DNA from 4 places in the Mesorhizobium sp. BR1-1-2 genome. Region 3 is predicted to be linked to each of the others. Evidence: predicted binding sites of a transcription regulator. Region 3 holds the regulator's gene; each other region holds the start of a gene.
The links. The regulator LexA, encoded in region 3, represses DNA repair genes until DNA is damaged. The targets are predictions, from matches to a motif close to TGTTCNNNNTGTGTTCNG.

Region 1 (7,153 bases), on a different contig from region 3:
GCCGAAAGGCTGCGCGGCGTTGGCGGCATCGAGCCAGCCGGCGCCGTGGCCGAGCGTCTCGGCCTGCATGACGCGCTCGGCGGGCGTATCGGTCCAGCCGACATTGATGCCGTTGACGCGGATGCGGTCGAAGCGGTGGGCGTTGGCGGCGTTCCTGGTCAGCGTCGCCAGCGCGCCCTTGGTGGCGGAATAGACGGCGAGCTCGGGCGAGCCGCAATGGGCGTTGATCGACAGGATGTTGACGATCGCGCCGGCCTGGCCCCGCTTCCGCATGTCGGCAATCGCCGCCTGCATGAGGAAGAACGGGGCGCGGGCATTGACGGCGAACAGCGAGGCCCAGTCGTCGGGGGTCGCATCGAGGAAGGAGGCCCGGTCGGTCAGGCCGGCGGCGTTGACGAGGCCGTCAATACGGCCGAAGCGGTCGATGCAGGCTTGCGCAAGAAGGGCAGGGGCTGCCGGGTCGGAAAGCTCGGCGGCGACGAAGTGCGCCGGCGTGCCGGTTTGGGAAAGGTCCGCAGCGACGGCGTCGCCGCGCGTCCTGTCGCGGCCGGTGATCAGCAGGCCGCCGGCGCCGGCACGCGCCAGCGATTGGGCGACCGCCCGGCCGATGCCTTGCGTCGCGCCGGTGACCAGCACCATCTTGCCGTCGAGCTGAAGCTCCATTCCTCCTCCCGGAACAAAGTTTCTATTTCTTGAAATATGGAATGTCAGTTCTTGTTAGTCAACCGCGCGATCATTCTGCCCGTTGGGCCACGACGCCATGGACCAAAGCCATGCCGACGGCGAGCGACGCCGCCAGCGAGCGGAAGCCTGCGAAGTCCTGTTCCACCACTTCCAGCCAGGTGTCCGAGAACTTGACCAGCGGAGAAAAAGTGCTGTCGGTAATGGTGACGATCCGCGCGCGCCGCTCATGGGCGACCGCGACGAGGTCGGGCGTGATCGAATTGTAGGGGCTGAAGGAGACCGCCAGCACCGCATCACGTCTTCCGATGCAGCCGACCTGGTCGAGCGCGGTGGAGCCGACATTGTCGACCAGCACATTGCGCACGCCTTGCTGCGACAAGGTCAGCGAGAGATAGCTGGTGACGGGAAAGGCGCGCTTGGAGCCGATGACATAGATCAGTTCGGCGGCCGAAAGCAGCGCCACCATTTTCTCGAAGCTCTCGATATCGAAGCCGGCTTCGATGCGGCTGAGCGAGGCCTGCGAGGCGCCGACCATGCCGCGCAGGAAATGCAGGTCGGCGTTGGGCTCGGTCCGCTGTTCGCCACGTCCCTCCGGCCAGGACGCCTTGACATGGTCCTTGAACAGGCCCTGGAAATCGGAAAAGCCGGCATAGCCGAAGATCTGGGCGAAGCGCACCAGCGTCGAAGGCTGCACCCCTGCCTGCGCGGCGACCTGTGCGATGGTGCCGAGCGCGACATCGCTCGGATGCTGCCACAGGAAGATCGCGACCTGGCGCAGCCGCTTGGGGAAATGGACCGTGCCCGACGACAGCACCGCGCGCAGCTCCTCATAAGTCTGCGGCTTGATATGGCCGAGCGCGGCCAGCGAGCGCCCGCGCTTGCGGGTCGTCGCCTCGTCGGCACTGGACCGTCCGGATGTTTTGCGCGCCCCACTCATGATTTCAGGCTAGCGCGATACGATCGTTTTACAATATGAAAATTGGAAATCCTGTTCGAAGGTTATAGGCGTTCTGCAGCGAAGAAGTTCGATCTGTTCAACCATAGCGCTCTACGGCGCCCCCCTCTGTCCTGCCGGACATCTCCCCCACAGGCGGGAGATTGGAAGCGTCGACCGCGACGCCTTTCATGCAACGCCGGCAATTGGCGAAAGCCGGCGTGACATCCGATCTCCCCCTCGAGGGGGAGATGTCCGGCAGGACAGAGGGGGCGTCACAGAACTCGACAGTGGGTGCTGGGCAAACAAACTATCGGGAGGAATCATCAGCATGGTCTATGCGACATCGGACGGATCGGCGGGCAAGCGTTTGCGCGTCGGCATGGTGGGAGGCGGGCAGGGCGCCTTCATCGGCGCGGTGCATCGCCTCGCCATGCGGCTTGACGACCAGATCGCGTTGGTGGCCGGGGCGCTATCGTCCGACCCCGGGAACGCCGCCGCCTCGGCCGCCGAGATCGGCATCGCGCCGGAGCGCAGCTATGCCGATTACCGCATGATGGCAAAGGCGGAGGCGGCGCGCCCGGACGGCATCGAGGCCGTCGTTATCGTCACGCCCAACCACCTGCACGCGCCGGTCGCGACAGCCTTTCTCGAAGCCGGCATCGATGTGATCTGCGACAAGCCGCTGTCGACGACGCTGGGCGAGGCGCAAGCCCTGGTGGCGCTGGCGCGGGAGAAAAATCGCCGCTTCGTCGTCACCCTCAACAACACCGGCTACGCCATGGTGCGCCAGGCGCGCGAGATGGTGGCGGCGGGTGAGCTCGGCCGCATCGTCTCCGTGCACGGCGCCTATATCCAGGACTGGCTGACCAGGCCGATCGATGCCGACGGCCAGAAGCAGGCGGAATGGCGTACCGACCCGGCGCGTGCCGGACAATCGGCGGTGCTGGCCGATATCGGCGTGCATGCCTTCAATCTGGCGAGTTTCATCAGCGGCCACGAGGCCGAGACGGTGTCAGCCGACCTGTTCACCGCCGTGCCGGGACGGCGGCTCGACGACAACGCGCATGTGCTGGTGCGCTGGGCGGGCGGCGCACGCGGCACGATCCTGGCCAGCCAGACGTCGCCCGGCCACTATAATGATCTCTCCGTGCGCATCTATGGCGACAAGGCCGGGCTCGAATGGTCGGGCACGCGGCCCGAGGAACTGCGTTTCTCCAGATATGGCGAGGAAACCCGCACGCTCGTGCGCGGCGGCCATGGCTCGACGCAGGAAAGCCGGCGCGTGTCACGCATGCCGGCGGCGCATCCCGAAGGCTATATCGAGGCCTTTGCCAATTTCTACCGCGACGCCGCCGACATCATCCGCGCGCATCGTTCGGGCGCTGCCGTCGATGCGGCCCGGGCGGCGCAGGTGCCCGATGTGGTCGACGGCGCGCGCGGCGTGAAGTTCGTCGCCGCGGCCGTGGAGTCGAACGCGGCTGATGGGGCGTGGACGATGGCGAGGTTCGGGTGAGGGCGTGCCATCGAATGTGAAGCACGCCATCGCGGCCACGTCGACGGTGCCGCGCTGTTGACGGCGATCAAGAGTTGGCTGTCCATTCGGGACCACGCTGAGTTCCGCCATTTTTCAGTTCGTTGCGAGGCTGGTTTCGAGGGCAGCAGCCGGTTGACTGCTTCCAAATCGTTGCCGCGGACCTTGCGCGAGGTGATTGCGACGCTATGTCAGGTACATCCGCGTTGCTTCTCGCGCGCGCGTTCGGCAATCTCATCGCTTCTTCGGCGTTGAAGGCTTGGTCCCGATGGAACTCGGTCTCGTTGGATACTATAGCGACTTCGTGGTGTATCCGCTGGCGATCGTCGTGCTCGCCGTCGCCGGACTGCTCGAGGCCGGAGAAGAAAATGCGCCGGGCTGGCTGGCCACGGTCATCGCTTGTCTCTGCTTGTGGACGCTGATCGAATACGTCATGCACCGGTTCGTCCTTCACCACATTCCCTGGATCAGGGATCTGCACGACCGCCATCACGTCGAGGAGCGCAGTCCGGTGGGCACGCCCACCTGGCTCAGCCTCGGCGTGCATGCGCTTGTCGCGTTCTTCCCCATATGGATGGCTTCGGATTTCGCGGTCGCCAGCGCGGCGAGCTGCGGGCTGATGCTGGGCTACCTTTGGTACATCAGCATCCACCACATGATCCATCACTGGCATCCCAGGCATCCGAGCTATCTCTACACGCTGAAGCGCCGCCACGCGCTGCATCATCATGTCGACGAAAACGTCAATTACGGCGTGACGTCGCTGTTCTGGGATCGGGTCTTCGGCACGATGCGCCTCTGAAGCAAAGAGGTGTGCCATTCGGGCAGCGCAGGTCTGACGGACGAGACAGCCATTCCCGTTCACAATTCCTTCTGCGCCAATTCCCTGAACTCGTCGGGCACGGAACGGGCCGCCTCCAGCGCCACGGTGCCGTAGCCGACGGCCTGTTTGCCGAAGCGCTCGCGGATCTTGTCGATGGCGCGGTCGGCGCCGAAGCGTGCGAGGCCCTTCCTGGTGCCGGGGCGGCGCTTTTCGTCGGCGAGGCCGAGCGGCAGTTCGAGCTGCAATTCGGCACTTTCCTCCAGATGCGAGACGGAGATCGCCAGCAGCGAAATCGTCCTGTCATGCGGATGATCGGCAAGCACGCCCCGCACCAGGTCTGTCGCGATCTCGGCCAGCATCACCGTCGCCGAAATCGGCTGGTCTGATGTGGTCGAGCGGGTGACGGCGCTGAGGTCGGCGAAGCGCACGCGCACCGTCACCGTGCGGCCGGGGCGCGCCTTGGCGCGCAACCGGCTGGCGACGCGGTCGGCCAGATGCAGCAGGACGGGGATGTAGACGCTTTCCAGCGCCGGCTTGCGGCCAAGCGCCGACTGGGCCCCGGCCGAATGGGCGCGGCGATGTGTTTCCAATCTGCGCGGGTCGCGGTTCCACGACAAGGCGGCGAGCTTTTCGCCGGCGGCGGGGCCGAGCAGCCGCGCCAGCGCGCCGCTGTGCGTCCTGGCCAGTTCGCCGATGGTCTCGACGCCGATCTCGGCCAGCCGCGCCTTGGTCGCCGGGCCGACGCCCCACATCAGCGAGACCGGCAGGTCGTGCAGGAAGGCGATCTCGGTGCCGGGCTCGACCACCACCAGTCCGTCGGGCTTGGCCACCTGCGAGGCGATCTTGGCCAGGTGCTTGGTGCGTGCGACGCCGATCGAGATCGGCAGGCCGAGTTCGCTCCGCACGCGGCGGCGAATGGTCGAGGCGATCTCCCGCGGCTGTCCGAACAGATGCGTGCAACCGGCGACATCGGCGAAGGCCTCGTCGATGGAGATGCGCTCGACCAGCGGCGTGAAATCGTCGAGCACCTTCATCGCGGCGTCGCCGAGCCGCTGGTAGTCGCGGAAATTTCCGCCGACGAAGATCAGCTGCGGGCAGAGCTCGCGCGCCTTGCGGCCCGGCATGCCGCCGCGCACGCCGAAAGCGCGGGCCTCGTAGGAGGCGGCGAGCACGACGCCGCCGCCGACCGCGATCGGCTTGCCGCGCAGCGACGGGTCGAGAAGCTGCTCGACCGAGGCATAGAAAGCGTCGAGATCGGCATGCAGGATGGTGGGCTCCATCCCCGGTTCCTCGCCACGTTGTAGAATATGGAACATAAAGAGAACAAACATTGCTCGCTGTCAAGCGAGGTCGCGATCTGCCGGAACATTGTCGCTCACAATCGCGTTGACGGGCCGAAGGGAGCTGCATGCGGAGGCTGGCATGGGCAACTTTGAAATGATCGATCTGGTTTGCGTCGTCAACGCCTGCTCGACCGACCGCGCCGCCGGGCGGCTGGTGTCGATGGCCAGGGCCGTGGAGGAATTGCGGGTGCTGACCGGCGATTTCGTCTCGGCCGACGAAACGGTTGCGAATGCGTTGAGTGAAGTCGCGCTGCAATGCGGCTGTGCCGTGCTGTTCGATGAGCAGGCGGGCGCCGACATATTGCGCACGCCCTAGCTCGTCGCCGGCGTGCTTGTTTTTGCGCTATTCCGAACACAGGGCCGTCACACGCTTTTCAACGCGCGTTGCCGATGCGTGTCGTTGTCCCGAGGCCGCCTTGGGCGGCATCCATTAACCGAGATGCTCCGCTCGCAGCGCCTGCTTCAGGCGCTCCAGCGCCGGCTCCCCGCCGGCAGCGAGCTTATCGGCGATCCTTGCCAGATGATCGTCGGCCTTGCGGTGCTTGCTGCCCCAGGCACCGAGCGTGGCCAGCACGGGCACAAGGTCGATGCCGGCCTCGGTCAGGCGATAGATCGCCTTCAACCCATGCGTGGGATCACCGCTGCGGGTGAGGATGCCTTCGTCCTGCAATGTCTGGAGGCGCTCGGCCAGCGTGCGCGAGGATATGCCCTCGTCGGATTGCAGGAATTCGCGAAAGTGTTTTTTTCCGGCGAAGACCAGATCTCGGATGATGAGCAGCGTCCAGCGGTCGCCGAGCAATTCGAGCGACAGGTTGATGGGGCAGCCGGACCGGTCCCGCGTCGACATGTGCATGGTTCCATTTTTAAATCGCTTTACTATTGACAGCATTTTCATCTCAGGTCAATAGTTCCAAATGTAAACCATCGGCAGCCGTGCCGGCCGAGCGGGTAAAACGAGCCGCTCGGCCCTTTGACCAGGGAGAACCATAATGAAAAAGCTGATCCTGCAGATGCAGATGTCGGTCGACGGTTTTGTCGGCGCCGACGCGGATCATCGCTGGCAGCTCTGGGAATGGGGCGACGACAGCGCCTGGGACGAGGAGCTGAAACGGGATTTCAACGCCGTCTTCGCCGGCATCGATACCATCCTGCTTAGCCGCAAGATGGCCGAGGAAGGCTACCTCACTCATTGGGGCAATGCGGCCAAGAAATTTCCCAGGGACGCATTCTATGCTTTTGCCCAGCGCATCGTCGAGGCGAAGAAGGTGGTGCCGAGCGACAGGCTCAAGGCCTCGCGATGGGAGCGCACGACAGTGGTCAGCGGCGACCTGCCACGGGAGGTCGGCGCGCTCAAGGCGGGCGAGGGCGGCGACATCGCGGTATTCGGCGGCGCCGGCTTCGCCTCGGCGCTGATCGCGACCGGGCTGGTCGACGAGTTCCAGCTGTTCATCAACCCGGCGGTGCTGGGCGCCGGACGCCGCATCTTCGACCAAGGCGGGTTCCGGACATTGCGGCTGCTCGGCTCGAAATCCTATGCCTGCGGCATGGTGGTGAGCCGATACGCGCCAGCGGGGTGACAGGGTGGCGTAAGCCCTGCCCCAAAACCGTTTCGGCGGAATCCCATGGCCGCGTCTGTTCGTCTTCAAGTGCGACAGTCGCGGTGCGACGAAAGAGCATGCGATGGGACGGTTCTTGGCTATTTCAACGCGTCCGCCGCCGCCAGGATGACATCGGCGACTTCTCGCGGCCTGGAGAGCATCGGGACGTGGCTGGTCGATAGCTCGGTCACCTCGGCGCCGATCGCCTTGGCCATGGCGGCCTCGGCTGCCGGTGGG
Region 2 (7,153 bases), on a different contig from region 3:
AAATCGTCGGGATCGAATTTCTTGGTCGGCGCGAACTGCCAAAGGATCGGCCCAAGCTTGTCGCCGAGCGCGGCGACGCCGGAGCCGAGGAAACGCATCATCGATTCACCTGCTTCGCCCAGCACGCGGCGGTTGGTGACGAAGCGGTTGCCCTTCAGCGAGTAGACGAAACCGTCGGGAGCCTCATTGGCCCATTTGACGAAGGTCGGTTCCTTGAAGCTGGAATAGTAGGTGCCGTTGACCTCGATGCTCGGCACCTGCCGGCTGGCGTATTGCAACTGCTTGGCCTTGGGGAGTTTTTCCGGGTAGAAGGACGTGTCCCACGGCTCGAAGGTCCAGCCGCCCATGCCGGCGCGGATTGTTCCTGATTTGCTCATTGTCGTCCTCCCGTTTCAGAAGTCTGGCGAGTTCAGAAAAATCACGCCGTCGTGACCTCGGCGACTGGCTTGGCCATGTCGACGAGCACCCATCCCGGCCGGTAGGGATTGGGCCGGCGACCCGTTTCGCGATAGCCATAGGCCAGATAGAGCGCGATGTTGCGCTCCATTTTCGCGTTGGTGTAGAGCCGCACCTCCGGCAGGCGCCACAGGCAGCTCTGTTCGTCCGCATGTCTCAGCAGTGCGATGCCGAAGCCCTTGCCCTGAAATCCTGGCGCCACGGCGACGGAGAAGATCATCGCGTGGTCTTCGTGCCGCTCCAGGACGATCAGCCCGGCCAGTTCGCCGCCGCTCTCCAGCAGCCAGACCTCGCCGCGCGCGATGCGCGGCGCATAGTCCTCGGTGACCGGGATCGGTGGCGCGCCCAACAGCGAGGTGTAGGGCGCGTAGGCATCCGTGGTCAGAGTCATGACGGCGGTGACATCCGTGGCGAGGGCTTTCCTGATCTTCATTCCGGAGATTCCCAATGCCAGCCCGCCATCACTCCGCCGCTTCGCGCTTGCCTCCGGGGCGTCGCTCCAGCAATTCCTTGAGGAACTGGCCGGTGTAGCTGCGTTTTTCGCGCACGATCGCTTCCGGCGTACCGGAGGCAACCAGTTCGCCGCCGCCGTCGCCGCCCTCGGGGCCGAGATCGAGCACCCAGTCGGCGGTCTTGATCACTTCGAGATTGTGCTCGATCACCACCACCGTGTTGCCCTGGTCGACCAGTTCGTGCAGCACTTCCAGCAGCTTGGCGACATCGTGGAAGTGCAGGCCGGTGGTCGGCTCGTCGAGGATATAGAGCGTCTTGCCGGTCGCCTTGCGCGACAGTTCCTTTGCGAGTTTTATCCGCTGCGCCTCGCCGCCCGACAACGTGGTCGCCTGCTGGCCGATATGGATGTAGCCGAGGCCGACCTGCTTCAGCGTGTCGAGCTTGTCGCGCACACCGGGCACGGCGGCGAAGAAGTCGACGCCTTCCTCGACGGTCATGTCGAGCACGTCGGCGATCGACTTGCCCTTGAACAGCACGTCGAGCGTTTCGCGGTTGTAGCGCTTGCCGTGGCAGACGTCGCAGGTGACGTAGACGTCGGGCAGGAAGTGCATCTCGATCTTGATGACGCCGTCGCCCTGGCAGGCCTCGCAGCGGCCGCCCTTGACGTTGAAGGAGAAGCGGCCCGGCTGGTAACCGCGCGCCTTGGCCTCGGGCAGGCCCGCGAACCAGTCGCGGATCGGCGTGAAGGCGCCGGTATAGGTGGCGGGGTTGGAGCGCGGGGTCCGTCCAATCGGCGACTGGTCGATGTCGATGACTTTGTCGAGGAATTCCAGGCCCTCGATGCGGTCATGCTCGGCCGGATGCTCGCGCGAGCCCATGATGCGGCGCGAGGCCGCCTTGAACAGCGTCTCGATCAGGAAGGTCGACTTGCCGCCCCCCGATACGCCGGTAACGGCGGTGAAGGTGCCGAGCGGAATCTCGGCGGTGACGTTCTTCAGATTGTTGCCGCGCGCGCCGACGACTTTCAGGCGGCGGTTCTTCTTCGCCTCGCGGCGAACCGCTGGTGTCGTCACTTCGAGTTCGCCCGAAAGGTATTTGCCGGTGATCGAATTCGGGTTGGCCATCACCTGCTGCGGCGTGCCCTGGGCAATGATTTCACCGCCATGGATGCCGGCGGCCGGGCCGATGTCGACGACGTAGTCGGCATGCAGGATGGCGTCCTCGTCATGCTCGACCACGATGACCGTGTTGCCGATGTCGCGCAGGTGCTTCAGCGTGTCGAGCAGGCGCGCATTGTCGCGCTGGTGCAGGCCGATCGACGGTTCGTCCAGCACGTAGAGCACGCCGGTGAGGCCGGAGCCGATCTGCGATGCCAGCCGGATGCGCTGGCTCTCGCCGCCCGACAGCGTGCCGGAATTGCGCGACAGGGTGAGATAATCGAGGCCGACGTCGTTGAGGAAGCGCAGCCGCTCGCGGATCTCCTTGAGCACGCGCACGGCGATCTCGTTCTGCTTGTCGTTGAGCTGCGCCGGCAGATCGGTGAACCACTGGTCGGCCTTGCGGATCGACTGTTCGGTCACTTCGCCGATGTGCTTGCCGGCGATCTTCACCGCCAGCGCTTCCGGCTTCAGCCTGTAGCCACGACAGGCCGGGCAGGGGGTGGCCGACATGAAGCGCTCGATCTCCTCGCGCATCCAGGCGGATTCGGTCTCTTTCCAGCGCCGCTCGAGGTTGGGGATGACGCCCTCGAAGGTCTTGGTCGTTTTGTAGGAGCGCAGGCCGTCATCATACTGGAAGGTGATCTCGCGCTCGCCTGTGCCGCGCAGGATGGCTTCCTGGGCCTCCCTGGTCAGATCCTTGAACTTGTCGCCGAGCTTGAAGCCGTAAGCCTTGCCGAGCGCCTCCAGCGTCTGCACGTAGTAGGGCGAAGTCGATTTCGCCCATGGGCTGACGGCGCCATCGCGCAGCGAGACGTTCTCGTCGGGGACGACCAGATTGGGATCGATGGCGCGCTGGCTGCCCAGCCCGTCGCAGGTCGGGCAGGCGCCGAACGGGTTGTTGAAGGAGAACAGCCTGGGCTCGATCTCGGGAATGGTGAAACCGGAGACCGGGCAGGCGAATTTTTCCGAGAACAGGATGCGCTCATGCGTCTCGTTCTTCGACTTGTTGACCGAATCCTCGCCGGTCTGACTGGCATCGAGCGGCTTGTCGGCGAACTCCGCCACCGCCAGCCCCTCGGCGAGCTTCAGCGCGGTCTCCATGGAATCGGCAAGGCGCGTTGCGAGGTCGCCGCGCACGACGATGCGGTCCACGACCACGTCGATGTCGTGCTTGTATTTCTTGTCGAGTGGCGGCACGTCCGCGATCTCGTAGAAGACGCCGTCGACCTTGACGCGCTGAAATCCTTTTTTCTGCAGCTCGAGCAATTCCTTGCGGTACTCGCCTTTGCGGCCGCGCACGATCGGCGCCAGGATGAACAGGCGCGTGCCTTCCTCGACCGCCAGCACGCGATCGACCATCTGCGACACCGTCTGGCTCTCGATCGGCAGCCCCGTGGCCGGCGAATAGGGTACGCCGACACGCGCGAACAGAAGCCGCATGTAGTCGTATATCTCGGTGACGGTGCCGACCGTCGAGCGCGGGTTTTTCGAGGTGGTCTTCTGCTCGATGGAGATGGCCGGCGAAAGGCCGTCGATCTGGTCGACGTCCGGCTTCTGCATCATTTCGAGGAATTGCCGCGCATAGGCCGACAGGCTCTCGACATAGCGGCGCTGGCCTTCGGCGTAGATGGTGTCGAAGGCGAGCGACGACTTGCCCGAGCCCGACAGGCCTGTCATGACGATCAGGCTGTCACGCGGCAGGTCGAGATCGATATTCTTCAGATTGTGTTCGCGCGCCCCGCGAATGGAAAGATATTTATGGTCGGCCATCGCCGGTCGCCGCCTCAGATCTGGAATTTGTGGGATCGGCGGGTTTTCCCCGGCCATCCCCTATGTAGGTATTTTTGCCGCCGCGTCGAGAGACGCCACAATTCTCGACCAAGTCGTTTAACCGTCTTTCGCGCGAACGGGCAAGCGGAAAGAACAAAGACCGAACACGCTCCTGACAAAAGCAATGGACCAGGCGGGCCTTGTCGATTGATGGATGTGTCGGTCGATCACATTTTTCCCGTTCGGCCATCGGGCGGTTGACGTCCCCGGCCGAGGGGAGCAGACTCCATACGTCAATGAAGCCGGCTGTCTTTCGATGGCCTCGCTGCCCAAAGGCGGCCTGCGAGACGCCGCGGGCTTTGCGATCAGTGCTTCTGACGACGATTGTCGCAACGGACACAGGAGTGGAGCATGACGCCACCGGACAGTCCCTTGAGGCTCCAGCAGTGATTGGAGCCGCGGCAGGCATAAATGCCGGGGGAGGCGCGAGCGCCTTCCGACGTGACCCTGCCGGATGCACCAAAATCAGAGACTACTGGTCGGATCGTCGGCTGAACGCCGCGTAGCATCCGAAATCGAAAGCCGGTAAAACATTCCCGGCGAAAGATTGGATTATAGATCCAGAAAAGCCCCGTCCGTTTGCTAAAGCACGGCGGGGCTGCTCTTTTGGGGGAACGCGCAGGTACTGACGGCCCGCGACATGTCAGCTACCGCGGCGGTTTGATCCCGCCGGCGCCGATGTCGACCGTGATGCTGCCGGAAATCCTGACATCGGTATCGCCGATCTTGAACTGGCCGTTGCCGTTGGCTGGGAAGGCGTCATCGGGCTCGGGCTGCGGGGCCGGCTTGGCGATGCGGTAATCGCCGGCCACCCCGGGCAGGCTGCCTTTCGGGCTTTCGCCGGCAAAGGCGCCGCCGGCCAGCATGAGCGCCCCGGCGAAAATGGCGACGGCAAGACGCCGAGGTCGGAATGAGCGGCTGTCGATCATCGGCCCGTTATAGCGCCGCCACGCCGTAGGGGCCAGACCGGCGGTCACCAAATCGCCGGATGGCGGGGCCGTCGCGGCTCAATTCATCGTGCTCGTGCCGGTCACGCCGCCTTTTTGCGGGTGTCGTAGACATGATCGACGAGACCCCATGCCTTCGCTTCCTCGGCGGTCATGAAATAGTCCCGGTCGAGCGTCCGCTCGACCTCTTCATAGGTGCGGCCGCAATGGCGCGCATAAAGCTCGGTCATCTGCCGCTTGGTACGCAGAATGCCTTCGGCGTGACGCTGGATGTCCGATGCCTGACCCTGGAAGCCGCCCAGTGGCTGGTGCAGGACGAGGCTGGCGTTGGGCAGCGCGATGCGCCGTCCGGGCGTGCCAGCCATCAGCAGGAACGAAGCCATCGAGGCGGCAAAGCCCATGCACACCGTCGACACCGGACAGCTGACATATTGCATGGTGTCGTAGATGGCGAAGCCGCTGGTCACCACGCCCCCAGGCGAGTTGATGTAGAGCGAGATCTCCTTGTCGGGATTATCGGATTCCAGCGACAGAAGCTGGGCGCAGACCAGCGCCGACATGCCGTCGTTGATCTCGCCGTTGATGAAGACGATGCGCTCGCGCAGCAGCCGCGAGAAAATGTCGAAGGCGCGCTCGCCGCGGCTCGATTGCTCGATCACCATCGGCACCAGATTGGCAAAACCGGTCATCGTCTCTCTCCGTTTTTCATTGTGTCGGCCAGTCAAGCGGCGCGCTGCAGAAGGCAAAATGAATTGGCTGCGGGGCGGCGGCCGGAGCCACGCGCAGCGAATGAAAGCCGGCAGCCGGCGCCTGCCATGGTCACCATGGGCCCGGCGGCGGATGTCGCCGCACGGGCAAAGCCTTCATGGATAATATGCAGATGCGTGCCGCCCGAAACGGTGCGGGCGAGCGTGAAGGTGACGATGCTGTCGAGCGGGTTCCGTTTCTCGTCCGGCCGCGGCTGTTCCCGCCAGGTATAGCGAAGCCTTTTTCCGGGCTCGGCATCGAGGATCTCGCATTCGATCGGCGCTTCGGGGCCGGCAAAGGCGAAATTGCTGCCGATCTCAGGATTGATGTCGTTGGGCATCATCCAGGCCGCAAGCAATTCGGGCACGGTCAGCGCCCGCCATACCTTTTCCGGCGGCTCGGGAAGATCGCACTCGAACTCGATCGCGTCGGGGGCGGTCCGCGCATGGCTTTCGTCGGTCACTGGTGCGTGCGTCATTGGTCCATGTCCTTGAGAACCGTCTTCAGTCTTTCGATGCGTTCGGGCCAGAACGTCCGGTAGCGTTCGATCCAGCCGAGCAGCGGATCGAGCCCTTTCGGATCGGCGCGGTAATAGGCGTTGCGGCCCGCCCGCCGCTCGACCACCAGCCCTGCGCCGCGCAGCACGGCCAGGTGCTGCGACACAGCCGGCTGCGACACCGTCATGCCGGTGCGCAGTTGCGACACCGTCATCTCGCTGGTGGCGAGGCGTTCATAGACGGCGCGTCGGGTGGGGTCAGCCAGCGCCCGGAAAATTTCCGCTTCGATCATGGCAAAAGCATAAGTCGATACTTATCGGTTTGGCAAGCGGTCTTTTGCGGCCCATATGAAAGGGAGCGGGCTGCTGCGGCATTGCTGCCAATCCTTGACAATGAGCGGCGATGCATGTAGGAACGAAAAGAGAACAAAAACCTTGTGGGAAAAGGCAGCCACAGCAGGCAAGGGGTGTGCGCAACCTGTAAGGTGCTGCGACAAAAATTTGTTTCGGACGAGCGCGGAGAAGTATCATGGCGGGTAGCGTCAACAAGGTCATTCTGGTCGGCAATCTCGGAGCGGACCCGGAGATCCGCCGCCTGAATTCGGGCGAGCCGGTCGTCAACATCCGCATCGCAACGTCGGAAAGCTGGCGCGACAAGAATTCCGGCGAGCGCAAGGAAAAGACCGAGTGGCATAATGTCGTCATCTTCAATGAAGGCATCGCCAAGGTTGCCGAGCAGTATCTGAAGAAGGGCATGAAGGTGTATGTCGAAGGCCAGTTGCAGACCCGCAAATGGCAGGACCAGACCGGTGCCGACAAATACACGACGGAAGTCGTGCTGCAGAGATTCCGCGGCGAGCTGCAGATGCTTGACGCGCGCGGCCAGGGAGAGGGCGGTCAGGTCGGCGGCTATTCCGGCGGCAGCAGCCGCGGTTCCGACTTCGGCCAGTCCGGCCCGAACGAAGGTTTTAGCCGCGGCGGCGGCGGTCCCAAGGGCGGTGGCGGCGGCGGTTCTTCGCGCGAGCTGGACGACGAGATCCCGTTCTGAGAGACAGATAAATCAT
Region 3 (7,153 bases):
ATGCGCGTATTCGCGACCGCATTTTAGGGGGTGCGTGCCAGATTGGGCCAAGGCCCAATGTTGCACTGCGAAACGCGCCTTTCAATGCCAATCTTCTTGGGCCAGATTGCTCCTAATCGATTTGATCCGCGATGCGCGCCAAGCTCTCCTCGCGACCAAGCACGGCGAGAACGTCGAACACGCCGGGTGAGGTGCTCTTGCCGGTCAGGGCGGCGCGCAAGGGCTGGGCGACGGCGCCGAGCTTGTGGCCGCCGGCCGTCGCATAGTCGCGGATCGCGGCTTCAGCCGAGGCCGCCGTCCAGTCGCCTGAAACCGCCTCGAGGGCGTCGTGAGCGCCACGCAGGACCTTGCGCGCATCGTCATTGAGCAGCAGGGCTGCCTTCTCGTCCATCGGCAACGGCCGCGCGGCGAACAGGAAGGCGGCGCCGTCGACGAGTTCGACCAGCGTCTTGGCGCGCTCCTTCAGCCCCGGCAACGCTGCCAGCAACTGCGCCCTGTTCCTGTCGTCGAGGCGTGCGGCCATCGCCGGACCGCCCTCGAGATAGGGCAGGGTGGCGATGAAGATGTCGAACAGCTCGGTATCGCCCATGCGGCGCATATGGACGCCGTTCAGCGCCTCGAGCTTGGCGAAATCGAAGCGGGCGGCGCCCTTGTTCACGTCGCCGATATCGAACCAGGCGATCATGTCCTGGATCGACATGATCTCGTCGTCGCCGTGGCTCCAGCCGAGCCGAGCCAGATAGTTCAGCAGCGCTTCGGGCAGGTAGCCCATGGCGCGGTAGGCCTCCACGCCCAGCGCGCCGTGCCGCTTCGACAGCTTGGCGCCGTCGGCGCCGTGGATCAGCGGTATGTGCGACATTGAAGGCACATCCCAGCCCATGGCGTTGTAGATCACGGTCTGGCGAGCGGCATTGGTGAGGTGGTCGTCGCCGCGGATGATGTGGGTGACGCCCATGTCGTGGTCGTCGACGACGACGGCATGCATGTAGGTCGGATTGCCGTCCGAGCGCAGGATGATGAAGTCGTCCAGATCCTTGTTGGGAAAGCGCACGTCGCCCTGGACACGGTCATGCACCACCGTCTCGCCCTTGGTCGGCGCCTTGATGCGGATCGCGCCCTTGACGCCGGGAGGCGCCTGCGAAGGGTCGCGGTCACGCCAGCTTCCGTCATAGCGCGGTGGCAGGCCCTTGGCCCGCGCCGCCTCGCGCATTGCCTCAAGCTCAGCGGGGGTCTCGTAGCTGTAGTAAGCCTTGCCCATGCGCACCAGCTCCTCGGCCACCTCGCGATGGCGCGGCGCGCGCTCGAACTGCGACACCGCCCCGCCATCCCAGGAGAGGCCGAGCCAGGTCAGCCCATCGAGAATGGCGGCCGTTGCCGCATCGGTGGAGCGCTCGCGGTCGGTGTCCTCGATGCGCAGCAGCATCGTACCGCCGGTGTGCCTGGCATAGAGCCAGTTGAACAGCGCCGTACGCGCGCCGCCAATGTGTAGGTAGCCGGTGGGCGAGGGGGCAAAACGGGTGACAACCTTGTCGGACATACAACTCTCGGGAAACGTCTGGAGCGGGGTGCGGATCACGCGCACTTTCGCGCGCCGCGCGTTCATGTAGCATAGGGTGTCGAGGGCGCAAGGGGCAGACCCGATGGCTGGAGCGGGCCGGGCCGCGGAGGAAGGCGACGACGTCGTTGCTGGCGTCAGCGAACGCTCGCTTTTTGCCATGCCCGCGCCGGTCTCATTGCCGCTGGCGCCGCCGCCCTTGCAGCAGCCGGGCAAGTCGCTGCCGCCGGATGTTTCCGCGCCGCCTGGCGTCCCTGCTGTCCGCGCGGCCTCGCGCCTGCGCCGGGAGTTCGGTCGTGCTTCATGGCCTCGCCTGCGCAACGGAGTGGCCAGAGCCGCCGAGCTCGAACTCGATCGGGGCGTAGCCTTCCTGCTGATACCGGTGTTCCTGGCATGCGGATCGGTGGCCTATTTTTCGCTGGCGGCGGAGCCGGGCTTTGCCAAGCCTCTCGCGATCGCGATCCTGATGGCGCTGTGCGCGCTCGTTTCGCGCTCATGGTCGAAAACCCATCTGTGCTTCATGGCGGCGCTGTTGTGCGCACTCGGCATGCTCGCCGGCAAAGTCGAGACCTGGCGGGCGGGAACGCGGATGCTGGGCTCGGAAATCTCCACGCAAATCACCGGCCGCGTCGTTTCAGTCGACCAGATGGAGACCGGTCGCATCCGGCTGACCATCGACGTGACATCGACCGCACGGCCGAAACTACGCTACGCGCCGGAGCGCGTCCGCCTTTCGGCGCGCAAGGTGCCGGCTGAGGTGACGGCCGGCTCGCTCGTGACCGGCTATGCCAAGCTGTTGCCGCCGACCGGGCCGGTGCGGCCGGACAGCTACGACTTTTCCTTCGACAGCTACTTCGCCGGCATCGGTGCCAGCGGGTTCTTTCTCGGCAATCCCAAGATCGTCTCGGCCGATGATAGGCCGCTGTGGGCCGCCCTTTCAGCCGCCATCGAGAGTGCTCGTGAAAGCATTGCCGACCATATCAGGGACAGCATCGGCGGCGCCGAGGGCGAGATCGCCGCGGCGCTGATCGTGGGCGTGCGCGCCGGGATTCCCGACGAAATCAACGAAGCGATGCGACGCACCGGCATCTACCACATCATCTCCATTTCCGGGCTGCACATGGCGCTGGTCGCCGGCACCGTCATGGGGCTGCTGCGTGGTGGCTTCGCGCTGTTCCCGAACTTTTCCTCCCGCCGGCCGGTCAAGAAATACGCGGCCGCGGCGGCACTTTTCTCGATCGCCGCCTATCTCGTCATTTCGGGCGTCGTCGTTGCCGCCGAACGCAGCTTCATCATGCTGGCGGTGATGCTGATCGCCGTCCTGTTCGATCGGGCGGCACTCACCATGCGCAATCTGGCTATTTCGGCGATCGCCGTCATCGTGGTGTCGCCGCACGAGGTGGTAGGGCCGAGCTTCCAAATGTCGTTCGCCGCCACCGCGGCCCTGGTCGGCGCCTATGCCGGCTGGTCGGATCGCAAAGCCGACAAAGCGCGGACCCCGCCGCAACGGACCTTGCCTGGCCTCCTGACGCGAAAATTGCTGCTGGCGACAGGTAGGCTGGCGATGACCTCGATCATCGCGGGAAGCGCCACGGCGCTTTTCGCCATCTGGCATTTCCAGCGCGTTTCACCACTCAGCCTGTTCGCCAATCTTGCAGTCATGCCGATCGTTTCCGTCGTGATGTTCCTTGCGGTTGCCAGCGCGCTGCTGATGCCGTTCGGGTTCGATGGACCATCGCTTTATCTGATGGGCAAGGGACTGACCGTGATGATCACCATATCGGGATGGATCTCGCAACGCTCGCCGGTCGACGCGGTCGGGTTGATTTCGCAGCAATCCGTCCTTCTGGTGGCGATCGCCCTGGTCATCGCGACGATGGCCACGACATGGCTGCGGCTGGCGGCACTTCCCTTCGCGCTCGCCGGCCTGTTGACCGTCTCGGACACGCGCACGCCGGACGTGCTGATTTCGGAGGATGCCCGCCTGGTGGCGCTGCCGATCGGCGGCGGCGAGCTCGCGATCAACCGGGCGCGTCCGAACGAATTCACCGTCGACAACTGGAAACGCGCGCTGAAATCCGAAACCATCGTCGCGCCGGAACTGTTCGACAGCGGAGACCGACAGTTCGACGTCTTCGATCCCGCGCAACTTCCGGCGGGAGCGCCTTTCTATTGCTTCACCGGCCTGTGCATGGCCCGGCATCCCTCCGGGGCGATCATCGCGCAGGTGGAGGATCGCAAGGATGCCTGGAGGGCCTGCGCCTATGCGGATCTGATCGTCATCGACGACCCGGGGGGCTACGACCCCTGCCACAATCCGCTGGTCCTCGTCATCACCAAGCGGCAGCTCGCTCGGAACGGAAGTGCCGCCGTCTTCTTCGACCAGCAATCGGCGACGGAACCGGCCCAGGTCAGCTTTGCCGTCGACAGGCCATATCGGCCCTGGCACGAACAGCGAAAATTCTCGCGCGAGGCACGGGGACTGCCGCCCTACCGCAAACCCGAAAAGCCCAACGCCGAACCCGCTCAGTAGCGCCTGATCAGTCCGACCAGCTTGCCTTGCACCTTGACCCTGTCCGGTCCGAAAATACGTGTTTCATAAGCCGGATTGGCGGCCTCGAGCGCAATCGAGGCGCCCTTGCGACGGAAGCGCTTCAGCGTCGCTTCCTCCTCGTCGACCAGGGCCACGACAATCTCGCCGGGACTTGCGGTGTCGGCGTTGCGAATGATGACCGTATCGCCGTCGAAGATGCCGGCCTCGATCATCGAATCGCCCTTGACCTCCAGCGCATAATGCTCGCCGCCCATGATCATGTCCGGCGGCACCGAGATGGAATGCGTCTGATGCTGGATAGCGTCGATCGGCACGCCGGCCGCGATACGGCCCATGACCGGGATCGAAACCGCTGAAACCGCGTCGTCGTCATTGCCGGCGGCGGGCAGGCGCGAGGGCGCCGCCGGCTTGATCTGCCTGTTAAGGCCGCCCTGTCCAAGGCTGCCCTGGATGACGCTCGGGGAGAACTTCTTTGCCGCGTTAAGACCCGGCGCGATCGAATCCGGCAGGCGCAGCACCTCCAGCGCGCGCGCCCGGTTCGGCAGGCGGCGAATGAAGCCGCGCTCCTCCAACGCCGTGATCAGCCGATGAATTCCCGACTTGGAGGCGAGGTCCAGCGCTTCCTTCATCTCGTCGAAGGACGGCGGAATGCCGCTTTCCTTCAGCCGTTCATGGATGAACATCAAGAGTTCATGTTGCTTGCGCGTGAGCATGGCGGCCCCCAAAGGCATTGCACGAAGGGTCTGGAATCAGAATCAGAAAACAAACCCAGAACAAACACTATCTGTTCCAGTTGTGTTCCGCAACCATTTAAAGTTTAATGAATTTGTTAAGGCGGCGGAAACGAAAGGCCCTCCTGCAGCCAGCATCCTGCCAGCGCCGTCCGTCGTCAATGCGCTCTCAGCCTCTTTGAAACTATTTTGGTTAATGGCCTGTGGCCCGGCCGATCTCCACTCTTGGTACAAGCCTGCAAACCGTGTGGCCGGCAGGTGCCGGCTGCCTTTTGGGGCGGATCAAAATCTCCGCAGCTCGTGAACGAAACGAAACCAAAATGCCAACTTCCTGCCGGAAAGCGGCCAGGCATCACCGAATGCGACGGGCTGCGTTCGTTCGCTCCTTGCTTCCGGTTCGCTTGACTAAACCGTATAACAATATACGGTTTTCGAAGAGGGACACCAATGACCACGCCGAAGCAGGCCGCGCGACGTGAACGGATAGAGGAGGCCGCCTATGCGGTGCTCCGGGAAACCGGCTACAGAAGCGCTTCCCTGCTTGCCATCGCCAAGCGGGCATCGGCCTCGAACGAAACCCTCTACAACTGGTACGGCAACAAGCAGGTCCTGTTTCGATCCTTGATCGAAGCGAATGCGGGAGAAGCAAGGAAGCTGCTGGAGGACGCCCTTCGCCAGGCGCGCGATCCGCTCGAAACCCTGAACTTGCTCGGGCCAGTCCTGCTGACCCTTGTGACGGGCGACAAGGCGGTGGCGCTCAATCGCGCCGCAGCCGGCGACGTCAACGATACAGGCACGCTTGGCCAGTCGATCGCGCAATTCGGCCGCAATACCATAATGCCGCTCGTTGGCGACCTGCTTCGAACCGCAAGTCGGGCCGGCCTGATCGCCTGTGACGATCCTGCCGAAGCCGCCGACATCTACGTCCGGCTTTTGATCGGCGATCTCCAGGTTCGCCGGATCGTCGGAGTGCTCGAGGAATTGCCTCGGCCGGAAATCGAGCAAAGATCGAACCGGGCGTTCACCCTGTTCTTGCGCCTCTATGCGGCCAGCCCTTGCCCCGGCGGCAAAACGGCCGGCCCCTTTCCGGGGCGCTCTTCTCACCGAGGAACATCGTGACCATGAGCAAAATTCCCGATCTCGCAGCGATCGAGGCAATGGACACCGCGGATCCGCTGCGTGCCATGCGTGACCGCTTCACCTTGCCTCAAGGGGTGATCTATCTCGACGGCAATTCGCTGGGCGCCGCTTCGCCCGCCGTGTTCGGGGAGCTGCAGCAGGCCGCCACGCAGGAGTGGGCGCAGGATCTGATCCGCGCCTGGAACACCGCCGGCTGGTTCGACATGCCGGTCGAACTCGGCGACCAGCTCGGGCGCCTGATCGGGGCCGCCGCCGGCCAGACGGTGGTCTGCGATACCACCTCGATCAACATCTACAAGGTGCTGCATGCGGCACTCGGGATGCGGCCGGACAGGTCGGTCATCGTCGCCGAGGGGGACAGCTTTCCGACCGATCTCTATATGGCCGAAGGCGTTGCCTCGACGCGGCCGGGCACGATGCTGCGGCTCGAGGGCGTCGATGCGCCGACCATAGAAGAACTGATCGACGAGCAGGTCGCGGTCATCCTGGTCAACCACGTCAACTACAAATCCGGGCAGCTGCGCGACATGGCCGCGCTTACGCGCAGGGCGCATGATGCCGGCGCGCTGATCGTCTGGGATCTCTGCCATACCGCCGGCGCCCTGCCGGTCGAGCTCGACCGTTCGAACGCAGATTTCGCCGTCGGCTGCACCTACAAATATCTCAATGGCGGCCCGGGTGCCCCGGCCTTCATCTACGCGGCCGAGCGCCACCATGGCGATGTCCGCCAGCCGCTCAGCGGCTGGTGGGGCCATGCGCGGCCTTTCGCCTTCGAACAGGGTTTTGCTGCCGGCACAGGCATCCGCCGGTTTCTCTGCGGCACGCAGCCTGTGCTGTCGATGCGCGCGCTCAAAGGGGCGCTCGATGTCTGGAACGACATCGACATGGCAGAGGTGCGCAGGAAGAGCATCGCCTTGACCGATCTGTTCATCCGGCTCGTCGAGGCAAAATGCGGCGTCTACGGCCTCGAACTCGAAAGCCCGCGCGACGGCAATGAGCGCGGCAGCCAGGTGTCGTTCCTCCACCCGCATGGCTATCAGGTGATGCGGGCCCTGATCGAGCGCGGCGTGATCGGCGATTTCCGCGCGCCATCCACGATTCGCTTCGGCTTCACGCCGCTTTATGTCGGCTATGTCGATGTCTGGCAGGCGGTCGAGGTGCTGGAAGACATTT
Region 4 (7,153 bases), on a different contig from region 3:
GCTTGCGCGCGCCGATGCCGGGACTGGTCAAGCTGGTGCGGGCGACAAAGGGCGATACGGTGATGAAGGGGCAACCGTTGCTTATTCTCGAGGCGATGAAGATGGAGCATACCATCGCCGCGCCGCATGATGGCATGATCGCCGAGATCGCCACCGAAGGCGCGCAGGTTACCGACGGCACCGTGCTGGTGCGGTTCGAGGATATGCAAGGCTGACAGCCTCGCTGCCGCACGACAAATCGCGATGTTTGGCAGGACAGAAGGGGCGCGACCTCCGTTATATGTCCAAGGCAAACATGAAAATGGCCGGGACGAACCCGGCCATTTCATCCATGTAGGCCGCGATTACGGCTGGATCGGCGCGTACTTGCCGTCGTGCCACTGGTTGATGTCGTAGCTGGCGTTCTTGAGGTCGCCCTTCTCGTCGAAGGTGACATTGCCGACAACCGTGCTGATCGGCTGCCCGTTCTTCAGCGCCTCGGCGACTTTGGCCGGATCATCGCTGCCGGCACGCTTGATGCCTTCCGCAAAGGCCTGGATCGTGGCGTAAGAGAACAGCGTGAAGCCTTCCGGCACGAAGCCGCCGGCTTTGATCTTCTCGACGGCTGCCTTGGCTTCCGGCTTTGCCTGAGGATCCGACGGGAAGACGAACATGGTGCCTTCGCCGGCCGGGCCGGCGACCTGCCAGAACTCCGGCGAGGCTATCGAATCCGGCATGATCAGCTGGAACTTGATGCCCTGTTCCGCCGACTGGCGCAGGATCAGGCCAGCCTCGGGGTGGTAACCGCCGAAATAGACAACGTCGGCTTTGAGGTCCTTGAGCTTGGTGACAAGCGCCGAATAGTCCTTCTCGCCGGCATTGATGCCTTCATAGTCCACTTCCTTCAGGCCGCCGGCATTCATCGTAGCCTTGACCGCATCGGCAACACCCTGACCGTACGCACTCTTGTCATGCAGGATGACGACGTTCTTGCCGGCATATTTCTTGGCGATCCACGGACCGATGAAGGCGCCCTGCGCGTCGTCACGCGTATAGAGGCGCATGATCGTCGGCCAGCCGGCCTTCGCCGCGGCGTCGGTCAGCACCGGGTTCGAGGAGGCCGGGCTCATCATCAAGGCACCGGCTTCGGCATAGACGGCGGAAGCCGGAATGCTCGATCCCGAGCAAGCGTGGCCGTCGATGAACTTGACGCCGTTGGCGACGATACGGTTGGCGACCGAAACCGCCTGCTTCGGGTCGCACTGGTCATCCTCGATATCGAGCTTGATCTGGCGACCGTCGACACCGCCGGCGGCATTGATCGCGTCGGCGGCAGCCTGCGCGCCCTGCTTGAACTGATCGCCGATGGTGGCGAGCTGTCCGGTCATCGGACCGACCACCGAAAAGGTGATGTCGTCGGCAAAGGCGACCGGCGTGCTCATCATCAGGCCGAAAATGGCCGCGTTCAAAATACTCAATTTTTTCATTGTGGTATGACTCCTCCACTCACGCGCGGCCGCCCCGGCCACGCTTCTTCCAGAGAGGCCGGACAATTTCATCCTTCGTGTGGCCTGTCTAGGCGCATTGGCGGCGCTCGATTGGGCCTGCGAAGCATCGCTGGAGCAAAAAGGCAAAAGCCGCGCCGGCCTTGTTCCGGCCGGTCGCGGCTTTACCTGTCGAGCTGTTTCTCAAGTGCCCCCCGCACTCGAACCCAACTCGCCTTCCCTGTCTTCCTGCTGGCCCTGCTCTTTTCCGAAAACCGGATCATGGCCGCCGCGCCGCTGGCCCTGTCGGGCGTACCGCGTTCTTGGTTTTGTCGCGTGGCCGTCTTACCGCGGCCTTGTCCTTGTCCGGCGGACCGGAAGGCCGCCCTGCCTTATATTCAGTGCATCGTCATCCATTCGCGGGCCTCGCGCAGCGCCTTGGCGATCTCGACCTTCGACATCGCAGCCGACAGTTCCGAGCGCAATTCCGCGGCGCGGGCCGAACCCTTGATCGCGGCGATGTTGAACCATTTGTGGGCGGCCACGACGTCGGTCTCGCAATCGCGGCCGGTCGCATACATCATCCCCAGTTCGAAAAGAATGTCGGCTTGGGCGGTTGCCCCCATGGCGCCGAAGCCTGCTTCAAGCATTTCAAAACGTGCCATTTTTCAATCCCCTGTTCCGGCCCTGTCTGGCTCCCGAGAGCTGCCTCCGTTTGTCTGTCCGGGCCGCTCGTTCGATGCTTTCGAGAATGCCGCGCAGGCTTGAATCCGTCGTTAAATGGCGTGCTTAATTTGAGGAAAACAAAGCTAAAACAATAGGTAAACATGGAAATTCGTTAAGGATACAAAGCCAGCGATTCAGCCCCATTGCGCCAAATTTGACGAAAATTTCCGTGACCGGAATCAACACTCCGCTAACCACGCGAAACAAACACGAGGTTACGTATGCACTCAGTTCCCTGCCGACATTGCTTCTTTTGGCGGTTCTGAAATCGCCGGGGCTTCCGCAGCGGCACCGCTTTTGTTTTGCTGGAAGCTGGATTAGCTTACGTTTGCGTAAGCGGCAGACCGGTGAGGTGGAGCCTTCTGCCGGGTATCCAAGGGAGCAAAGATGTTTCGAAAAGCAAGCCTGGCCCTGGCGGCCACTTTGATCCTGACCGGTGTGGCCTGGGCCGATCCGATCGAGGGAAACTGGAAGACGCAGGCCGGCGATACCGCGGCCATCGGGGGCTCGGGTTCATTTTCCATCACGCTGAAGTCTGGCAAATATGCCGGCAAGACCATCGGTTCGCTCAAGGCGTCCGGCGACAACAAATACACCGGCAGCATAACCGACCCGGCAAACGACAAAACCTACTCCGGCAAGGCGACACTGTCGGGCACCTCGCTGAAAATGAGCGGCTGCGTGCTCGGCGGGCTGATCTGCAAGAGCCAGACCTGGCACAAGCTCTGATCGACCCCATCCTTGCGACATGAAAACGGGGCCCGCAGGCCCCGTTTTCGTTCCATGATCCTGGCATGCTGTGCCGGCGGCCATGCTCCTTATGGCCAGCGCCGCCTCAAAACCCATCAACCAATTTGAACGGCAGATGAACGCCGGCATCAGAGCCGGTTCAGTCGTGCCCGGGCATTCTCCTGCGTGTTGAAGGAGACACGACCAATGCTCGCCCGCCGCTTCACCATCGTCTGCCTGCTGGTGAGCCTGTTTGGAATGTTCTTCGCCATCCTCGTCGCCGAAGCGGGCCGTTCGGCCCGTTCCTGGGACGAGGCCAGTTCCAGAACCTGCCGCCTCGCCTGCCCGACCAGCCTTCGCCCCTAAAGACAGAAACCAAAGACCTGACCAAACCAAGACCTCGAAAGAAAAGCCAAGACCATGAACCGCATCGCCGCCAACCTCTTCAAAACCGTTCGGCTTCTGCCGCGGGCGGCGCTCATCCTGGCGTTCCTTGCCGCACCGGTCCTGGCCGTGCCGATGATGCGTGCCGATGCGGGTTCCACGATCGACGCGCCGGCACTAAAGAAATCCGGCGTCGGTTTCGTACTGCTGGTCAGCCTGCAGCGCGGATAAATTGCGCCTTCGATCGGGACACCCCTCCCAACCGCCTTTCCAAATCTCTATATTGGGCCATGGAAAAGCGAATCTATCCCCAGGCCATCGAATCTGTGGTCATGCCCGAGCCTTTTGGCCGGCAAAGCTTCGACACCGCCGAGAAGGCGGTCGCGGCGCTGCAAGCCCTCTACGACCGCAACACCAAGTTCCTGCGCGACTCCTTCGCGGCGCTTGCCGCCGGCGGGGACAGCAGCAAGCGCTACCGCGCCTTCTACCCGGAGATCGGCGTCACGACGAACTCGTTCACCCAGATCGATTCACGCCAGGCCTATGGCCACATGCCGACGCCGGGGCATTTTTCCACCACCATCACCCAGCCGAGCCTGTTCGAACGCTATCTGGTCGAGCAATTGCGTCTGATCATGCGCAACCACGGGGTCGCGGTCACGGTTTCGGAATCGACAACGCCCATCCCGCTGCATTTCGCCTTTCTCGAAGGCACACATGTCGACGGAACGGCGGCCGAGCGTATCCAGCGGCCGATCCGAGACCTGTTCGACGTGCCGGATCTCGACGGTACAGACGACCAGATCGCCAACGGCACGTTCGAAGTGGCGTTCGGCGAACCAAGGCCGCTGGCGCCGTTCACCGCGCAGCGGATCGATTATTCCCTCCACCGGCTGTCGCACTATACCGCGACCACGCCGCAGCATTTCCAGAATTTCGTGCTGTTCACCAATTACCAGTTCTATATCGACGAGTTCGTGGCGCGCGCCCGCGACCTGATGGAGAATGGCGGCGGCGGATATGCCGAATTCATCGAGCCGGGCAACGTGGTCACCAAAGCCGGGCAGAGCGCGCCGAGCGAAGGGGTGGCGCCGCAGCGCCTGCCACAGATGCCGGCCTACCACCTGAAGAAGCCGAACCATGGCGGCATCACCATGGTCAATATCGGCGTCGGCCCCTCCAACGCCAAGACGATCACCGACCACATCGCGGTGCTGAGGCCGCATGCCTGGGTGATGCTCGGCCACTGCGCGGGCCTGCGCAATACGCAGGCGCTGGGGGACTATGTGCTGGCGCATGCCTATGTGCGCGAGGATCACGTGCTGGACGACGACCTGCCGGTCTGGGTGCCGATCCCGCCGCTGGCCGAAATCCAGGTGGCATTGCAGGAAGCGGTGGCCGAAGTCACCGGCCTATCGGGGTACGATCTCAAGCGCATCATGCGCACCGGCACTGTCGCCACCATCGACAACCGCAACTGGGAACTGCGCGACCAGCGCGGACCGGTGCAGCGGCTTTCGCAGTCGAGGGCGATCGCACTTGATATGGAATCGGCAACGATCGCGGCCAATGGCTTTCGCTTCCGCGTGCCTTACGGCACGCTCTTATGTGTCTCCGACAAGCCGCTGCATGGCGAGCTGAAGCTGCCCGGCATGGCGACCGAGTTCTACAAGCGGCAGGTGGCGCAGCACCTGACCATCGGCATCAGGGCGATGGAAAAGCTTTCGGAAATGCCGATGGAGCGGCTGCATTCGCGCAAGCTCAGAAGTTTTTCGGAAACGGCCTTCCAGTAGCCGATCTGCGCGCTGCCAGAGCCATTCGCCGTCTGGCCGGCGATTCGCTATCTTGCCAGCAATTCGCTATCTTGATTGAGCCGCATTTTTGCCGATAACCGATCGAAGACAATCGCTGGCAACTCATGCAGATCTGATCCGATGAAACGCAGTCGAGACATGGCGGCTTCACTGGTATTCATCGTGATGATGACGCTCTCGGTCGCGCTGGTGGCCGGGTTCTTCGGCGCCTTGCACCCGGCGTTCGATTCATTTTCGCATTTCCGCATCCACCTCGCCGTGCTGATGGCGCTTTGCGCGCTGCCGCTGCTGGCGACATCGTTTCGCCTGCAAGCGGCCGCGGCCCTGGTTTTTGCCGTGGCAGCCCTTGCCACCGCTTCGACCGCCTTGCCCCGGCCATGGCCGGTTCAGGCGGTCGCCAAATCCACCGACCAGGCAGTCTACAGCCTGCTGCAGATGAATCTGCGCTACGATAACCCGACGCCGAAGAAAGTGCTGTCACTGATCGGCCGGACCAATCCCGACGTCATCACCCTGGACGAGGTGTCGGCGATGTGGGCGACGGAGCTTGGCTACATCGCCAGCGCCTATCCATACCGGATCCTCTGTCCCTATCCCAACGGCGTTTTCGGCGTCGCGCTGCTCTCGCGGCGACCCTTTGTCGCCGGCACCGCCCCACATTGCGAGCGCCGGGGTGCAATGGCCATTGCGACCATCGATTTCGGCGGCAGAAGCGCCGACGTCGCCGCCATCCATCTCAGCTGGCCGTGGCCCCGGGAACAGTTTTGGCAGATCGGCGAACTCTCGGAGCAGCTTTCATCGCTCGGCCAAACCGCCATCATGGCCGGCGATTGCAACGCGGTGCCATGGAGCGCCGCGGTGCGGCGCGTCGCCGCTCTCGGCGGACTGACCGTCATGCCGTCGGCCGGGTCGACCTGGATTCACCGGAAGCTGCCCGACTTCCTGCGCCGCTATGCAGGCCTCCCGATCGACCAGGCGTTCAGCAAGGGCGGCGTGACCATTCTGTCGTCAACGCGACTGGAAGACACCGGCTCCGACCATCTTCCCGTACTCGTGGAGTTCTCGCTTCGCCCCGACGACAGGCAGCCCCATGACGAGCATGAGAGCGCGCTCGCGGCGAGCGACCTTCAAAACAATCCGCGCGGTTGATGCTTCGGCATTCTCAGGGCCTGGTCAACGCTTCGACAAGGTGCTCGACAGGCCCGCCGCCGCGATGTTCGCGCGCATCGAAAGCGTTCTGCCTGCCTTCATATTCGACATAGATGGCCTTGATCCGGCGCCGCGCCTCGAGGTGCGTGCCGGTGCAGAACCAGTTGTCCGGGCGCCGCAGGCCGGCAAGCGCGGTCTCGGTGGCCCGCATCATCCGCCTCGCGATACCGCCATGCGTCTGCTCGTGCTTGCGAACGCCGACCATGAAACGGTCCCAACGCTTGCGCAGGACCGGGCTTGCCGACGAGAGCCGCGGGAAAGTGTAGGTCAGGTTGAGCGTCCCGTTGGCCTGCCGCAGATGGCAGGCTCCATCCTGCCGGACGATATCGAGATCCCAGTGCACGGCGTAACCGGTTTCGGCGATGGCGCGCGTCATATAGCCGTGCTTGGGCCCCAGCCGGTCCATCGCCTCGACAAGGGCGGCTCCGGTGTTTCCAGCGACATCATAGGTGCGGATGTGAACGGTGAGCTTTGTGGCTGCCGATGCGGCTGATGCGCAAAGCAGCATGAAGGCCATGGCGAGCATCGTCGGGCTGGTCAGGCGCATGTCCGCCTCCTTTGTCGGATCCGAGCAGACCACACTCGGCGGGAGGCTTCAACGGGCTTGATCGAGGCAGGCGGTCGACGGCGACAGACAAGTCCGCCGCCGCTCGCATGTTCTTCGTGACAGCTTAGCCGGCACGCTCACATGTTCTGATAGACTGGGCCTTCGCCGCCTTGCGGCGGCACCCAGTCGATATTCTGGTTCGGATCCTTGATGTCGCAGGTCTTGCAATGGACGCAGTTCTGCGCGTTGATGACGAAGCGCACATCCTTTGCCGCCGGATC

Region 1: the regulator LexA is predicted to act here: its motif matches at 5,284-5,301, upstream of dinB (DNA polymerase IV).
Region 2: the regulator LexA is predicted to act here: its motif matches at 3,989-4,006, upstream of uvrA (excinuclease ABC subunit UvrA).
Region 4: the regulator LexA is predicted to act here: its motif matches at 2,263-2,280, upstream of LB551_RS15015 (sel1 repeat family protein).

The regions. Positions count from the first base shown of each region.
Region 1 covers NZ_JAIUID010000001.1:579,109-586,261, forward strand. The annotation lists gene LB551_RS02830 (SDR family oxidoreductase) at 1-663, opposite strand, end outside; gene LB551_RS02835 (MurR/RpiR family transcriptional regulator) at 734-1,621, opposite strand; gene LB551_RS02840 (Gfo/Idh/MocA family protein) at 1,950-3,134, shown strand; gene LB551_RS02845 (sterol desaturase family protein) at 3,421-3,954, shown strand; gene dinB (DNA polymerase IV) at 4,014-5,255, opposite strand; gene LB551_RS02855 (hypothetical protein) at 5,398-5,634, shown strand; gene LB551_RS02860 (winged helix-turn-helix transcriptional regulator) at 5,749-6,165, opposite strand; gene LB551_RS02865 (dihydrofolate reductase family protein) at 6,308-6,895, shown strand; gene LB551_RS02870 (alpha/beta fold hydrolase) at 7,015-7,153, opposite strand, start outside.
Region 2 covers NZ_JAIUID010000023.1:32,011-39,163, forward strand. The annotation lists gene LB551_RS28455 (DUF72 domain-containing protein) at 1-377, opposite strand, end outside; gene LB551_RS28460 (GNAT family N-acetyltransferase) at 419-889, opposite strand; gene uvrA (excinuclease ABC subunit UvrA) at 918-3,839, opposite strand; gene LB551_RS28470 (hypothetical protein) at 4,547-4,828, opposite strand; gene LB551_RS28475 (ATP-dependent Clp protease proteolytic subunit) at 4,930-5,535, opposite strand; gene LB551_RS28480 (SRPBCC family protein) at 5,568-6,071, opposite strand; gene LB551_RS28485 (ArsR/SmtB family transcription factor) at 6,068-6,382, opposite strand; gene LB551_RS28490 (single-stranded DNA-binding protein) at 6,619-7,137, shown strand.
Region 3 covers NZ_JAIUID010000014.1:91,201-98,353, reverse strand. The annotation lists gene gltX (glutamate--tRNA ligase) at 113-1,537, opposite strand; gene LB551_RS24480 (ComEC/Rec2 family competence protein) at 1,641-4,088, shown strand; gene lexA (transcriptional repressor LexA) at 4,082-4,822, opposite strand; gene LB551_RS24470 (TetR/AcrR family transcriptional regulator) at 5,288-5,959, shown strand; gene kynU (kynureninase) at 5,962-7,153, shown strand, end outside.
Region 4 covers NZ_JAIUID010000005.1:520,415-527,567, reverse strand. The annotation lists gene LB551_RS15025 (acetyl/propionyl/methylcrotonyl-CoA carboxylase subunit alpha) at 1-215, shown strand, start outside; gene LB551_RS15020 (branched-chain amino acid ABC transporter substrate-binding protein) at 345-1,466, opposite strand; gene LB551_RS15015 (sel1 repeat family protein) at 1,862-2,128, opposite strand; gene LB551_RS15010 (DUF2147 domain-containing protein) at 2,577-2,918, shown strand; gene LB551_RS15005 (hypothetical protein) at 3,126-3,284, shown strand; gene LB551_RS15000 (hypothetical protein) at 3,339-3,533, shown strand; gene LB551_RS14995 (AMP nucleosidase) at 3,635-5,095, shown strand; gene LB551_RS14990 (endonuclease/exonuclease/phosphatase family protein) at 5,237-6,265, shown strand; gene LB551_RS14985 (DUF922 domain-containing protein) at 6,279-6,872, opposite strand; gene LB551_RS14980 (electron transfer flavoprotein-ubiquinone oxidoreductase) at 7,010-7,153, opposite strand, start outside.